DNA from 2 places in the Paenibacillus sp. FSL M7-0420 genome. Region 1 is predicted to be linked to the other one. Evidence: predicted binding sites of a transcription regulator. Region 1 holds the regulator's gene; the other holds the start of a gene.
What was found. The regulator CtsR, encoded in region 1, represses protease genes until heat stress. The targets are predictions, from matches to a motif close to ATGGTCAATAAAGGTCAAACA.
Positions count from the first base shown of each region.

Region 2: the regulator CtsR is predicted to act here: its motif matches at 3,229-3,249, upstream of clpP (ATP-dependent Clp endopeptidase proteolytic subunit ClpP).

Region 1 covers NZ_JBBOCJ010000001.1:6,517,247-6,523,494, reverse strand. The annotation lists rRNA gene MKX51_RS28080 (23S ribosomal RNA) at 1-2,269, shown strand, start outside; rRNA gene rrf (5S ribosomal RNA) at 2,414-2,530, shown strand; gene MKX51_RS28070 (GNAT family N-acetyltransferase) at 2,967-4,139, shown strand; gene MKX51_RS28065 (CtsR family transcriptional regulator) at 4,504-4,965, shown strand; gene MKX51_RS28060 (UvrB/UvrC motif-containing protein) at 4,996-5,517, shown strand; gene MKX51_RS28055 (protein arginine kinase) at 5,547-6,248, shown strand, end outside.
Region 2 covers NZ_JBBOCJ010000001.1:7,462,066-7,468,313, reverse strand. The annotation lists gene MKX51_RS32340 (phosphoglycerate kinase) at 1-463, opposite strand, end outside; gene gap (type I glyceraldehyde-3-phosphate dehydrogenase) at 597-1,607, opposite strand; gene MKX51_RS32330 (sugar-binding transcriptional regulator) at 1,724-2,776, opposite strand; tRNA gene MKX51_RS32325 (tRNA-Arg) at 3,069-3,143, shown strand; gene clpP (ATP-dependent Clp endopeptidase proteolytic subunit ClpP) at 3,337-3,933, shown strand; gene MKX51_RS32315 (GDSL-type esterase/lipase family protein) at 4,023-4,661, opposite strand; gene MKX51_RS32310 (PdaC/SigV domain-containing protein) at 4,812-5,915, opposite strand; gene MKX51_RS32305 (SIMPL domain-containing protein) at 6,189-6,248, opposite strand, start outside.

The DNA of each region.
Region 1 (6,248 bases):
GAGAAGCCGGAGCCGCAGCGAAAGCGAGTCTGAATAGGGCGATTGAGTATGTGGACGTAGACCCGAAACCGTGTGATCTACCCCTGTCCAGGGTGAAGGTGCGGTAACACGCACTGGAGGCCCGAACCCACGCATGTTGAAAAATGCGGGGATGAGGTGGGGGTAGCGGAGAAATTCCAATCGAACTCGGAGATAGCTGGTTCTCCCCGAAATAGCTTTAGGGCTAGCCTCGGTGAATGGAGTGGTGGAGGTAGAGCACTGATTGGGTGCGGGGCCCGCAAGGGTTACCAAGCTCAGTCAAACTCCGAATGCCATTTACTTCTTGCCGGGAGTCAGACAGTGAGTGCTAAGATCCATTGTCAAAAGGGAAACAGCCCAGACCATCAGCTAAGGTCCCCAAGTGTGTGTTAAGTGGGAAAGGATGTGGAGTTGCACAGACAACCAGGATGTTGGCTTAGAAGCAGCCACCATTGAAAGAGTGCGTAATAGCTCACTGGTCGAGTGACTCTGCGCCGAAAATGTAACGGGGCTAAACACACCACCGAAGCTATGGCTAGATGCTTTGCATCTGGGGTAGGGGAGCGTTGTATGTGGGTTGAAGGTGTACCGTAAGGAGCGCTGGACAGCATACAAGTGAGAATGCCGGTATGAGTAACGAAAAGATCAGTGAGAATCTGATCCGCCGAAAGCCCAAGGTTTCCTGAGGAAGGCTCGTCCGCTCAGGGTAAGTCGGGACCTAAGGCGAGGCCGACAGGCGTAGTCGAAGGACAACAGTTTGAAATTACTGTACCACCGTAATCCGCTATGAGCGATGGGGTGACGCAGGAGGGTAGTGACGCGGACTGATGGATGTCCGTCTAAGCAGTGAGGCTGGTGTGCAGGCAAATCCGCACATCATTAAGGCTGGGCTGTGATGGGGAGCGAAAATTATAGTAGCGAAGGTCATGATCTCACACTGCCAAGAAAAGCCTCTAGTCAGGAGAAGGTGCCCGTACCGCAAACCGACACAGGTAGGCGAGAAGAGAATTCTAAGGCGCGCGGAAGAACTCTCGTTAAGGAACTCGGCAAAATGACCCCGTAACTTCGGGAGAAGGGGTGCCTCGGTAGGGTGAATAGCCCGAGGGGGCCGCAGTGAAAAGGCCCAAGCGACTGTTTAGCAAAAACACAGGTCTGTGCGAAGCCGCAAGGCGAAGTATACGGGCTGACGCCTGCCCGGTGCTGGAAGGTTAAGGGGAGCGGTTAGGGGTAACCCGAAGCTGTGAACCGAAGCCCCAGTAAACGGCGGCCGTAACTATAACGGTCCTAAGGTAGCGAAATTCCTTGTCAGGTAAATTCTGACCCGCACGAATGGCGTAACGACTTGGGCGCTGTCTCAACGAGAGATCCGGTGAAATTTTAATACCTGTGAAGATGCAGGTTACCCGCGACAAGACGGAAAGACCCCATGGAGCTTTACTGCAGCTTGATATTGAATTTGGGTACGATCTGTACAGGATAGGTGGGAGCCGGTGAGGCAGGAGCGCAAGCTTCTGCGGAGGCGCCGTTGGGATACCACCCTGATCGTATCTAGGTTCTAACCTAGTGCCCTTAGCGGGTACGGGGACCGTGTCAGGCGGGCAGTTTGACTGGGGCGGTCGCCTCCTAAAGAGTAACGGAGGCGTTCAAAGGTTCCCTCAGAATGGTTGGAAATCATTCGCAGAGTGCAAAGGCATAAGGGAGCTTGACTGCGAGACCTACAAGTCGAGCAGGGACGAAAGTCGGACTTAGTGATCCGGTGGTACCGCATGGAAGGGCCATCGCTCAACGGATAAAAGCTACCCTGGGGATAACAGGCTTATCTCCCCCAAGAGTCCACATCGACGGGGAGGTTTGGCACCTCGATGTCGGCTCATCGCATCCTGGGGCTGAAGTAGGTCCCAAGGGTTGGGCTGTTCGCCCATTAAAGCGGTACGCGAGCTGGGTTCAGAACGTCGTGAGACAGTTCGGTCCCTATCTGTCGTGGGCGCAGGAAATTTGAGAGGAGCTGTCCTTAGTACGAGAGGACCGGGATGGACGTACCGCTGGTGCATCAGTTGTTCCGCCAGGAGCATGGCTGAGTAGCTACGTACGGACGGGATAAGCGCTGAAAGCATCTAAGCGTGAAGCCCCCCTCAAGATGAGATTTCCCAGTATGTAAGACCCCTTGAAGACGACGAGGTAGATAGGTTGGAGGTGGAAGTGCAGCAATGCATGGAGCTGACCAATACTAATCGGTCGAGGGCTTATCCAAAATTACCCCAAAAAGTGAAGATGACGCTGACGAAGCGGATTCCGAGTACTTTCCGGGGGCCCCGTAAGAAGGGCAGACGCAAATTCGTTTCGGATTCAGTTTTCAGGAATCAAATTCCTGAAGCATTTACGCTGTAAATGCCCGTTTGGTGGCGATAGCGGAGGGGTTCCACACGTACCCATCCCGAACACGACCGTTAAGCCCTCCAGCGCCGATGGTACTTGGACCGAAGGGTCCTGGGAGAGTAGGACGTTGCCAAGCACACATGAGCCATTGTTGAGCAATCGACAGTGGTTTTTTTGCGTGCGGGCAGGGCTGTGGAAAAGCTGTGGATAGATTTCTGGAAGTACAGAAAAGTTGCGCACATGTGGATACCTTTACAGGAACAGAATGATCCCCGGATCATGGGGGAATCACGCACAATATTGTGGATGAGTCAAGTGAAAACATAAGTAATACACCGATTTTGTGGATAAAAAGTGAATATTGTGGATAGATAAAATGTAATCGGGGATAACTCATTTGAGCCGGAAAGAAACTCTTTCCGGTTTTTTGCTTTGCTGTGCAAAAGCTGTGGATAACTATTCTTTTTGCAACGGATGGCCAGCCTTTATTAGCATCCGGCGGCTTGGCTTGTTATACTCTCTATTAAGCAAATATCTGGAGCTAATTTATAGAATGTAACGGGGGGAACAGAATGGAAATCAGGCAATTACGTGCCGGAGAATTTGAGGACAGCCTGAGCTTGTCCGAGTATGCTTTTAAGTATAAGGTTTCTGCGGAAGATAGAGTACGCGCCAGGGAGAACTTCAAACCGGAACAAACCTGGGGAATTTTTGAAGGAGACAGCATAGGTGCGAAGCTGACGCTTCTTCCGTTACAGGTATATATACAAGGCAAGCCCGTTTCTATGGGGGGCATCGCCGGTGTAGCCACTTGGCCGGAGAACCGCAGGCAGGGTTATGTTGCCCATCTGCTGACCCATGCGCTCCAGACGATGAACGAAGCCGGTCAGACGTTGTCCTTTTTGCATCCGTTCCTGATTCCCTTTTACCGTAAATTCGGCTGGGAGATCTACTGTGAGTATAAGAAATACACCCTTCCGGTAGGGAAGTTCCCGCACAAGAAGGAGATTAAGGGCAGCGTGAAGCGCGATATCCCGGATCTTGCAGTATTCCAGCAGCTGTACGAGCAATTCGCCATGAGGTATAACGGGACTCTCCAGCGCACTGAAACCTGGTGGAAGGAAAGTGTGCTTGATGATGATACGCATTCCTGTGTGTTTTATTCTGAGCAGGGTGAACCGGAGGGCTATGTGCTGTATAAAATAGTGCAGCAGGAGCTGGTCATCGATGAGTTCATCTATGGAAACGAGCTTGCCCGCCAGGGCTTGTGGACCTTCCTGGCCAATCATGACTCCATGATTACGGCTGCACAGCTGAAGCTGGTGCCTGCTGACGATATTCTTCCCTTCCTCCTTCCCGATCCGCGGATTGCACAGGAGAATTATCCATACTTCATGGCGCGTATCGTCAATGCTAAGGCTTTTGTGGAGAACATGACCTTCAATGTGCTGGAGGGTGACCGGGAGCGGGTACTTTATGTTGAAGATCAGCATGCGTCATGGAACAACGGGTTATGGCGGTGGACTGTGTCGGAGCAAGGGGAAGCGACGTTTAACCGGATTCAGGGCGGGCGGTCAGAGGCTGACCTTGAATGCAGTATTGGCACGCTTACTGTGCTGTTGATGGGATACAAACGTCCGCTTCAGGCGGCAAAGTACGGACAATTATCCGGGACTGCGGAGGCGACAGCTTGGCTTGAAGCGCTGATTCCGCAGGCCGAGACGGCATTATTCGATTTTTTCTGACAGAGAACGGCTCTTCCTCTTCCCTTGGATGGGGAGGAGCTTTCCTACTACATAACGCCTCCATTCAGTGAATGAAGCAGGCAACCGGAATACAATACAGCCAAAACGTAAAAAATAAGAGTAACCCCTTGGCATTCAGTGAGAATATGTTATAATATGAAAAAGTCAAAGAAAGTCAAAGTCAACGCAGGCCGGAGATCATCGTTCTCAAGAATGTAACATTTAGAGAAAAGGTGCAGTGCAGAGGCTATTGCAGCCGATTCTTAATGCATTGCCAGGGTTAAGTTCTTAAGAGCATGTCTCTGGGCGGCAGGCGTTGGCGCAGCACAGGTTTTACCAATGCTTACACACTGGAGGATGAGTGATGCGTAATATCTCCGATATTATTGAACAATATCTGAAGAATATTTTGCATGAAAGTCCCGAAGGTACGGTGGAAATTCAGCGCAACGATCTGGCGGACCAGTTCTCCTGTGTCCCGTCACAGATCAATTACGTCATCAGTACACGGTTCACATTGGAAAAGGGATATGTGGTGGAGAGCAAACGCGGCGGCGGCGGATATATCCGCATTCAACGCTATGAGCTGCCTCAGAATGTGGCCTTATACGCACATCTGAACTCCACGATAGGGAATGATATTGATCAGAATTCTGCCGAAGGGCTGATTTATCAGCTGGAGGAGGCCCGTTTCCTCTCCAAACGTGAAGCGTGTCTGATGCGGTCTGCGGTTTCCCGGGAATGCCTGACGGTTAATCTGCCGTACCGGGATGAGATTCGTGCCAAGCTTATGAAGGCTATGCTAATCTCTTTATTGGGCAAATAATTTGTCAAATGGTAAGGAGGGACACCGCTCATGCTATGCCAGGAATGCGGCGTCAAACCGGCTACACTCCACTTCACGAAGATTGTGAACGGGGAGAAGACGGAATTTCATATCTGCGAAAGCTGTGCGCGGGAGAAGGGTGAACTGATTCCCGGAACTGCGGGAGGCTTCTCTATCCACAGCTTGCTTTCCGGTCTTCTGGATCTGGAAGGCGCAGGCAAGAGCAAGGCAGCAGCACAGAATGTGCAGGGTCTGCAGTGTGAAAACTGCGGCATGACCTATTCACAGTTCAGCAAGCTGGGACGGTTCGGCTGCAGCTCCTGCTATAAGTATTTCGACAGTACGCTCGACCCGCTCTTCAGACGGGTGCATGGCAGTACAGCGCATGTTGGCAAGCTGCCCAAGCGGGCGGGCGCACAGATCATGTGCAAGCGCCAGATTGATGAGCTGAAGCAGGAATTGCAGCAGAGTATTGTGCAGGAGGAGTTCGAGACCGCAGCTGAGCTGAGGGACAGAATCCGCAAGCTTGAAAAAGAAATGCCACAAGAGTAAAGTCTTTGATATATAGGAGGGATCCGGGCATGTCAAGTCTCCGGTTTACCGAACAAGCACTGAGTGACTGGATGCGCTGCGGCGGCAGCCATTCGGAGATTGTCATCAGCAGCCGTATGCGTATCGCCCGTAATCTGGAGCATCTTCCGTTCCCGCTGCTCGCTTCAAGAGAGCAGTCCGAGGAGGTGCTGGAGCAGCTTGCCCCCGTATTTCAGGGTGAAGCTTCGGCCGACTTCGGCAGCTTCGAGCTGCTGAGACTGGATGAGCTGGGTGAGCTGGACAAAAAAGTACTGGTGGAAAAGCACCTCATCAGTCCTAATCTGGCGGATGATTCCAAAGGCGGGGCAGTCATTCTTAATGAGGACGAGTCGGTCAGCATTATGATTAATGAGGAGGATCATCTCCGCATTCAATGCCTGTTCCCGGGGCTGCAGGTCAGAGAAGCCTGGGTAAGGGCAACCGCCATCGATGATATTTTCGAGGCTGCTGTCAATTACGCCTTCGATGACCGCAGAGGCTACTTAACAAGCTGTCCCACCAATGTGGGAACAGGGCTGAGAGCCTCGGTTATGGTGCATCTGCCGGCCTTGGTCATGACGCATCAGATCAACCGCATTTTGTCCGCAGTTAATCAGGTGGGGCTTACCGTTAGAGGAATTTACGGTGAAGGCAGCGAAGCAGTAGGGAATATCTTTCAGATCTCCAACCAGATTACGCTCGGACAGACCGAA
Region 2 (6,248 bases), 940 kb from region 1:
AAGCATGGGCACGGTGAGCTGCGCCGAATGCGTCATTGACGAACAGGTCAGCCAGTTCAGCGAACTGCTTAGCCAGTTCAGGATCATTCTTCTCTTCACCTTTGTAGAAACGGACATTCTCAAGCACAAGCACATCGCCATCGTTCAGTTCAGCGATTTTCGCTTTCACCGCTTCACCAATGGCCTCATCAGCCTTGGCTACCGGTTTGCCGAGCAATTCAGACAGACGGACTGCAGCGGAAGTCAACCGCATGGAATCGACGAATTCGCCTTTAGGACGGCCCATATGGCTGGCCAGAATGACCTTTGCACCGTTCTCAATCAGGTATTTAATTGTTGGAAGGGTTTCGCGGATACGGGTATCATCAGTGATCTTGCCGTCTTCCACTGGCACATTGAAATCTACACGCACGAATACGCGTTTGCCTTTTACTTCTACATCACGGACACTTTTTTTGTTCATGATTAACATTTCCTCCACACCCAAAATTGGTTCCTTCACGAAGCCATTTCATCACGTAGCCATTGCATTTAGAAAGAGCGGAAACAGACTTTCCTTGTTTCCGCTCTATTGTACTGCTTATATGAAATCGGTCTTATTTAGCAAGCTTAGCGAATTTCTCCAAAGTACGAACCAGCTGTGCAGTGTAGGACATTTCGTTGTCATACCAAGCAACAGTTTTAACCAGCTGTTTGTCGCCAACAGTCAGTACTTTAGTCTGAGTTGCATCGAACAGGGAACCGAAAGTCATACCCTTGATGTCGGAAGATACGATTTCGTCTTCAGTGTAGCCGTAAGTTTCTGGGTCAGAAGCTTCCTTCATGGCTGCATTGATTTCTTCAACGGTTACGCTCTTATCCAGAACAGTAACCAGCTCAGTCAGGGAACCTGTAGCTACAGGCACACGTTGTGCTGCACCGTCAAGCTTGCCCTTCAGTTCTGGAATAACCAGGCCGATGGCTTTAGCAGCACCGGTAGTGTTAGGGATGATGTTCTCAGCAGCAGCGCGGGCGCGTCTGAAGTCGCCTTTTGCGTGTGGAGCATCAAGCGTATTCTGGTCACCTGTGTAAGCGTGGATTGTAGTCATCAGGCCTTCGATGATACCGAACTTGTCGTTCAGAACTTTGGCCATAGGAGCCAGGCAGTTCGTTGTGCAAGATGCACCGGAGATTACTGTTTCGGAACCGTCAAGGATGTCATCGTTAACGTTGTACACAACAGTTTTCATGTCGCCTGTAGCTGGAGCGGAAATAACTACTTTCTTAGCTCCGCCTTTCAGGTGCTTCTCAGCGGCTTCTTTAGTTGTGAAGAAACCAGTACATTCCAGAACGATATCAACGCCAAGCTCTCCCCAAGGAAGCTCTTCAGGGTTGCGGTTAGCCAAAACCTTAACATCTTTACCGTTCACTTTGAAGAAGCCGTCATGCACTTCAACATCGCCTTGGAATTTACCTTGAGTTGTATCATATTTAAGCAAATGAGCAAGCATCTTAGCGTCAGTCAAGTCATTGATTGCTACCACTTCGATACCTTCTACATTTTGAATACGGCGGAATGCAAGGCGTCCAATACGTCCAAAACCGTTAATACCAACTTTTACACTCATTGAATAGTTCCTCCTAGAGTTCGTTTTATTTATTCAAGACAGGCCGTGAGGCTCGTCAAGACAACAATGTTAAGTATAATGCATAAACCCTTTGCGCGCGTCCCATTTAATGGAATCTATAGGACCTTTTGTAGCTGTGTGTCGATTTCCTTGCCGATTTCGGCAGCCGCCGCCTCGTCGATGACGAGAATATCCTCTTGTCCGAACCGCAGCATCGCATGAATGGCCTTCGCCTTGCGTTTGCCTCCGGCAATACCGATAACGACTTCTGTACGGATAATGTCTTCCAGGCGCAGCCCCATGGTCAGCATAGTGTGAACCACTTCGCCGTCCTCATTGAAATAGTATCCGAAGGATTCGGCTACAGCACCCTCGCCTTGAATCTCTGAGATCGTCCCGGAGTCCAGCTTGCGGCGGTGGGTCATTTCAATGGCATCACCTATTCCATGTACAATAATACGCGATCTGCGGATAATTTGTACAATCTCTCCAATATTGGAGTCCTGTGCAAGCGACTGATAAGCGTCTCCGCTAAGCAGATCGGGCACATGCAGCAGACGGTAATTGGCGCCAATCCGTTTGGCCATGGTTGAAGCAATAGTGTTGGCCTGTATCTCCATGCTCTCTCCCAGTCCTCCGCGCGCCGGAACAACCCAGGCGTTCTTATAGGAAAGGGATAGCGGCGGGGTCAGCTGATCGGCCATTTCGGCCAGGGTTGATCCGCCTGTGACGGCAATCGTATCGTCACTTCGCAGTACACTGAGCAGTGCCTTGGAGCCTGCGCGCCCCAGTTCACGCTTGGTGAACGGCGATGTCTCACAATCGCCAGGAACCACAATTACTTTGGTGAGACCGTACGTAGTACGAATTTTCTCTTCCAGATCATCCAGGCCGAATAGGCTCTTGGCGACCGGCTCCAGCAGGTCAAGCAGTCTGCGACCGGCATCGCTAATGCGCATACCGACGCTCTCGATCTCAATGAGCCCCTGCGATTTCAGAAGATCCGTCTCGGCACGCAGCACCCGCTCGGTCATATCAAGCGATGCGGCTAGCGTCCTGCGCCCAATAATATCGGACAGCATGATCTGATGTAGAATCGTATACCGTCTCTTAAGGGTTTCCATGAGATCAGGCAGAAGCTGCTTTTGGATTTCCAATAGATTACGCATGCTTTCACTCCTGCAACTTCGTCTTTCTCTTATCCCTTGTTCGTGGTCTCAAAATGTCCCGGGTTAACTTTTTAAGTCCCACCCATATTCTACCCAAAACTGACGCCGAGTGCAAGTGTTCCGAGACTATAATTCTCAGCCCGCTTTCATCTTATACATGGGCTTGTCCGGCAGGCCGCAGGCAGGAGACGCATCTCCGGCTCTATTAATGGAGGCAGAGAAAACTATTTTTGCGCAGGATGCCTAATACGCATTGCTTTTATCCGAGAAGTATATTATAATAATTTCTGTTGCGCCCGTGGTCCAATGGATATGACGTAGGCCTCCGAAGCCTGAGATCCAAGTTCGATTCTTGGCGGGCGCGCCATTATTTTCAAGCTTGTACATAATTTAGTGACGATTATATTATATTTAACCAAAGAGCCGCTTGAGGGCTCTTTTTTTTGAAAGTAAGTTTGACTTTCTTTGACTTTTTGTTTGAATTTGTTTATCATGTGGTTAATACGGTAACAGTAAAAAATGAACACATTCGAAGCACCAATTTCAAGGAGGTTTTCCACGTGAGTTATATTCCTATGGTAGTAGAACAGAGCAACCGCGGTGAGCGCGCTTATGACATCTATTCCCGCCTGCTGAAGGACCGCATCATTTTCCTTGGAACGGAGGTTAATGACGTGGTTGCCAATTCCATCATCGCACAAATGCTCTTCCTGGCTGCCGAGGACCCGGATAAGGATATTCACCTGTATGTGAACAGCCCAGGCGGTTCCATCACAGCGGGTATGGCCATCTTCGATACAATGCAATACATTAAGCCGGATGTATCCACCATCTGTGTAGGTATGGCCGCTTCCATGGGGGCGTTCCTGCTGAACGCCGGCGCCAAGGGCAAGCGCTTCGCCCTGCCGAACAGCGAGATCATGATTCACCAGCCGCTAGGCGGTGCCCAGGGCCAGGCTTCGGATATCGAGATCCGTGCCCGCCGCATCATCAAGCTGCGTGAGAAGCTGAACCGCATCCTCTCCGAACGTACGGGCCAGCCGCTGGAGAAGATCGAGAAGGATACCGACCGCGACTACTTCATGAGCGCTGCAGACGCTGCCGAATATGGTATCGTGGACAAGGTAATTGAGAAGACTCTGCCGACAGGCGTATAAGTACTTAATTTCATGAATTTACTAAGAGGCTGTTACAGACCATCTGGTCCGTAGCAGCCTCTTTGATTGTTCCTGCACCGTTCCACACCCTACCTTAAGCCCCCGTAACCCAAAGCGTCCAGCTTGCCTGCAATTACGCGGTAGCCTCTGCTGTTCGGGTGAATATGGTCCAGGAACAGCAGCCCCCGCTCATTACCGGCAAACTCATGGTAGATCGAAGCAAACCCTACGTTACTGCTGCTGTAGCCTGATGCATAGCGGTTGAACTCGCGCACCCACTCTGTTGCTTCATCCACCTGGGGATATGGGTTATAGAGCCCTACCATCCGGAGGATGTAGGGGCTGCGGGAGCCCGCTTTGAGCTGTGTCAGGCTACCCATGATGTCGCTGTAGTTACGCTTGCAGTCCCTAAGCGCCTGCTTCAGCAAGCCCTGGAATTCACCGGGCCGGGGCCCGGCTGCCCGGGCTGCCTTAATCAAGTCATTGCCGCCAATGGACAGCGTAATGATCTGCGCATCCTTCACCGCCGCCCGGTAGACGTTCGAGCTCCTCAGCCGTTGCTTCAGCCCCCCGGTGGTCAGACCGTTGACGCCAAGATTCGCCGGCACCACCGGCGTGCCGAGTCTCCCTTCCGCCATCCGCCGGTAGACGGGGACGAAGCCGTTCCCGGGAAGCGCCCCGAAGCCGGTTGTGAGTGAATCCCCAATGGCCGTATACTGATAGACCATACTCTTTCCCTCCCCGTTATAAGCTGCTTGCCTTCTTTAATTTATGAAAGGCCGGGTGAAGTGGTAACGGCAGGGCCGCCCGATTAGTCCATTAAAACGCAAACAACCCTTGTGCTCGTCATAGAGCACAAGGGTCAGTATTAGGCTGTATTATTTCAGCGCTGCGAACGGACTGCTTCCGTCCGGCAGGAGTTCCTTGAAGCTGAAGTTGAATTCCGGGAAACCCTCGGCATATGCGGTGTATTCGTATAACTGGAAGAAGAGCACCGCTTTGCCATCTTTTAAATAGAAATACTTCTCTGTATCCAGACCGTTGAACCCGCCCAGATAACCCCCGTTAGCTTTGATCTCGGTGGCCAGCTTGGCATTGAGCTGTTTCTTGTAATTAGGATTGGCACCGAACAGGTCGCCCAGCAACAGACGTTTCCCGTCTTTGAGCGAGAAGGTGAACGCATTGCGGTAAGTCATCCCATGGGCACCGCCGGTATACCCGTATTGATTAGTGATTAGGCTGAGCACACCATCCTGGTTGTACGTGACCACATAACCGCCTTCGAATTCATACGGCCGGTCATCCTTCGACCGCTTGGAGATTTGATCTTCAGCATCCTTCGCATAGTTCAGAACGGTCTGCTTGATCAGATCATTGATCGCCTTCTCTGCCCCGGCGTTCGCCAGACCGCTGACCTGCGGATAATCCAGCTTGATTGGCGCATCCTTATAGTCCTTCGTATAGCTCGCTGTCTTGATTGTTACGGCATTCTGCGTCCTTTTCGTCAGATTCAGCTGTCCTGCAGCAGCGTTCCAGTCCCCTTTATAGCCCATGTAATCGTTAATCAGCTGGAACGGGACGTACAGCCGGTTGTTCAGTTGTTTGCCCTCATATTCACCAATATAATAGTTGTTCACTCGGATCATAATGCCGTAATCCATAATTGCCAGCTTCAATTGCGCAGTACCTGTTCCTATAGAATAAGTCTTCTCCGCTTTATCATAAGAGAGCGGCATCCCCAGCGCATCGCGCAGGAAGGTTACCGGCACCCATACCTTTCCTTCCTGGAGCAGGCCCGCCTGGGCTGCATTTTTACCGTTAACCTTCAGCACTACAGATGAGGATTTGACTTTGGCCGAAGCGGCTGCCGGAGCGGCCTCCGTAATGTCTGCCTGAAGGATTCCTGTTCCGCCCAGCAGAATTCCTGCTGCGAGCATTCCCGCACCCCATCTGCGGATGTATTTCTTAGAGTTCGAATTCATTGTTATTTCCCCTTCCACCTGGTGGTATGATTAGTCATGATGTGTGTTCTTCCGTATCACTGTTCCTATTATAGTAAAAGAACTAGCGGGGGATGTTACAATCCGCTTTACAGTTTCTTAAGGTTTGCCATGATTATCTAAAGATCCTGTTACCTTAATTTAAACAAACTGAGAGATTTCAAAAGCGCATATGTGCATATACATTCATTTATATGATTATAAAAAGCGCCTGCCCTGCTTATAACAGCAGAGCAAGCGCCTCTTGCGAAACGTTTATTTCAGTTCATACGTTACACTCAATTGGGTAGTGACCTTAACCTGCCCGGGTTCAAC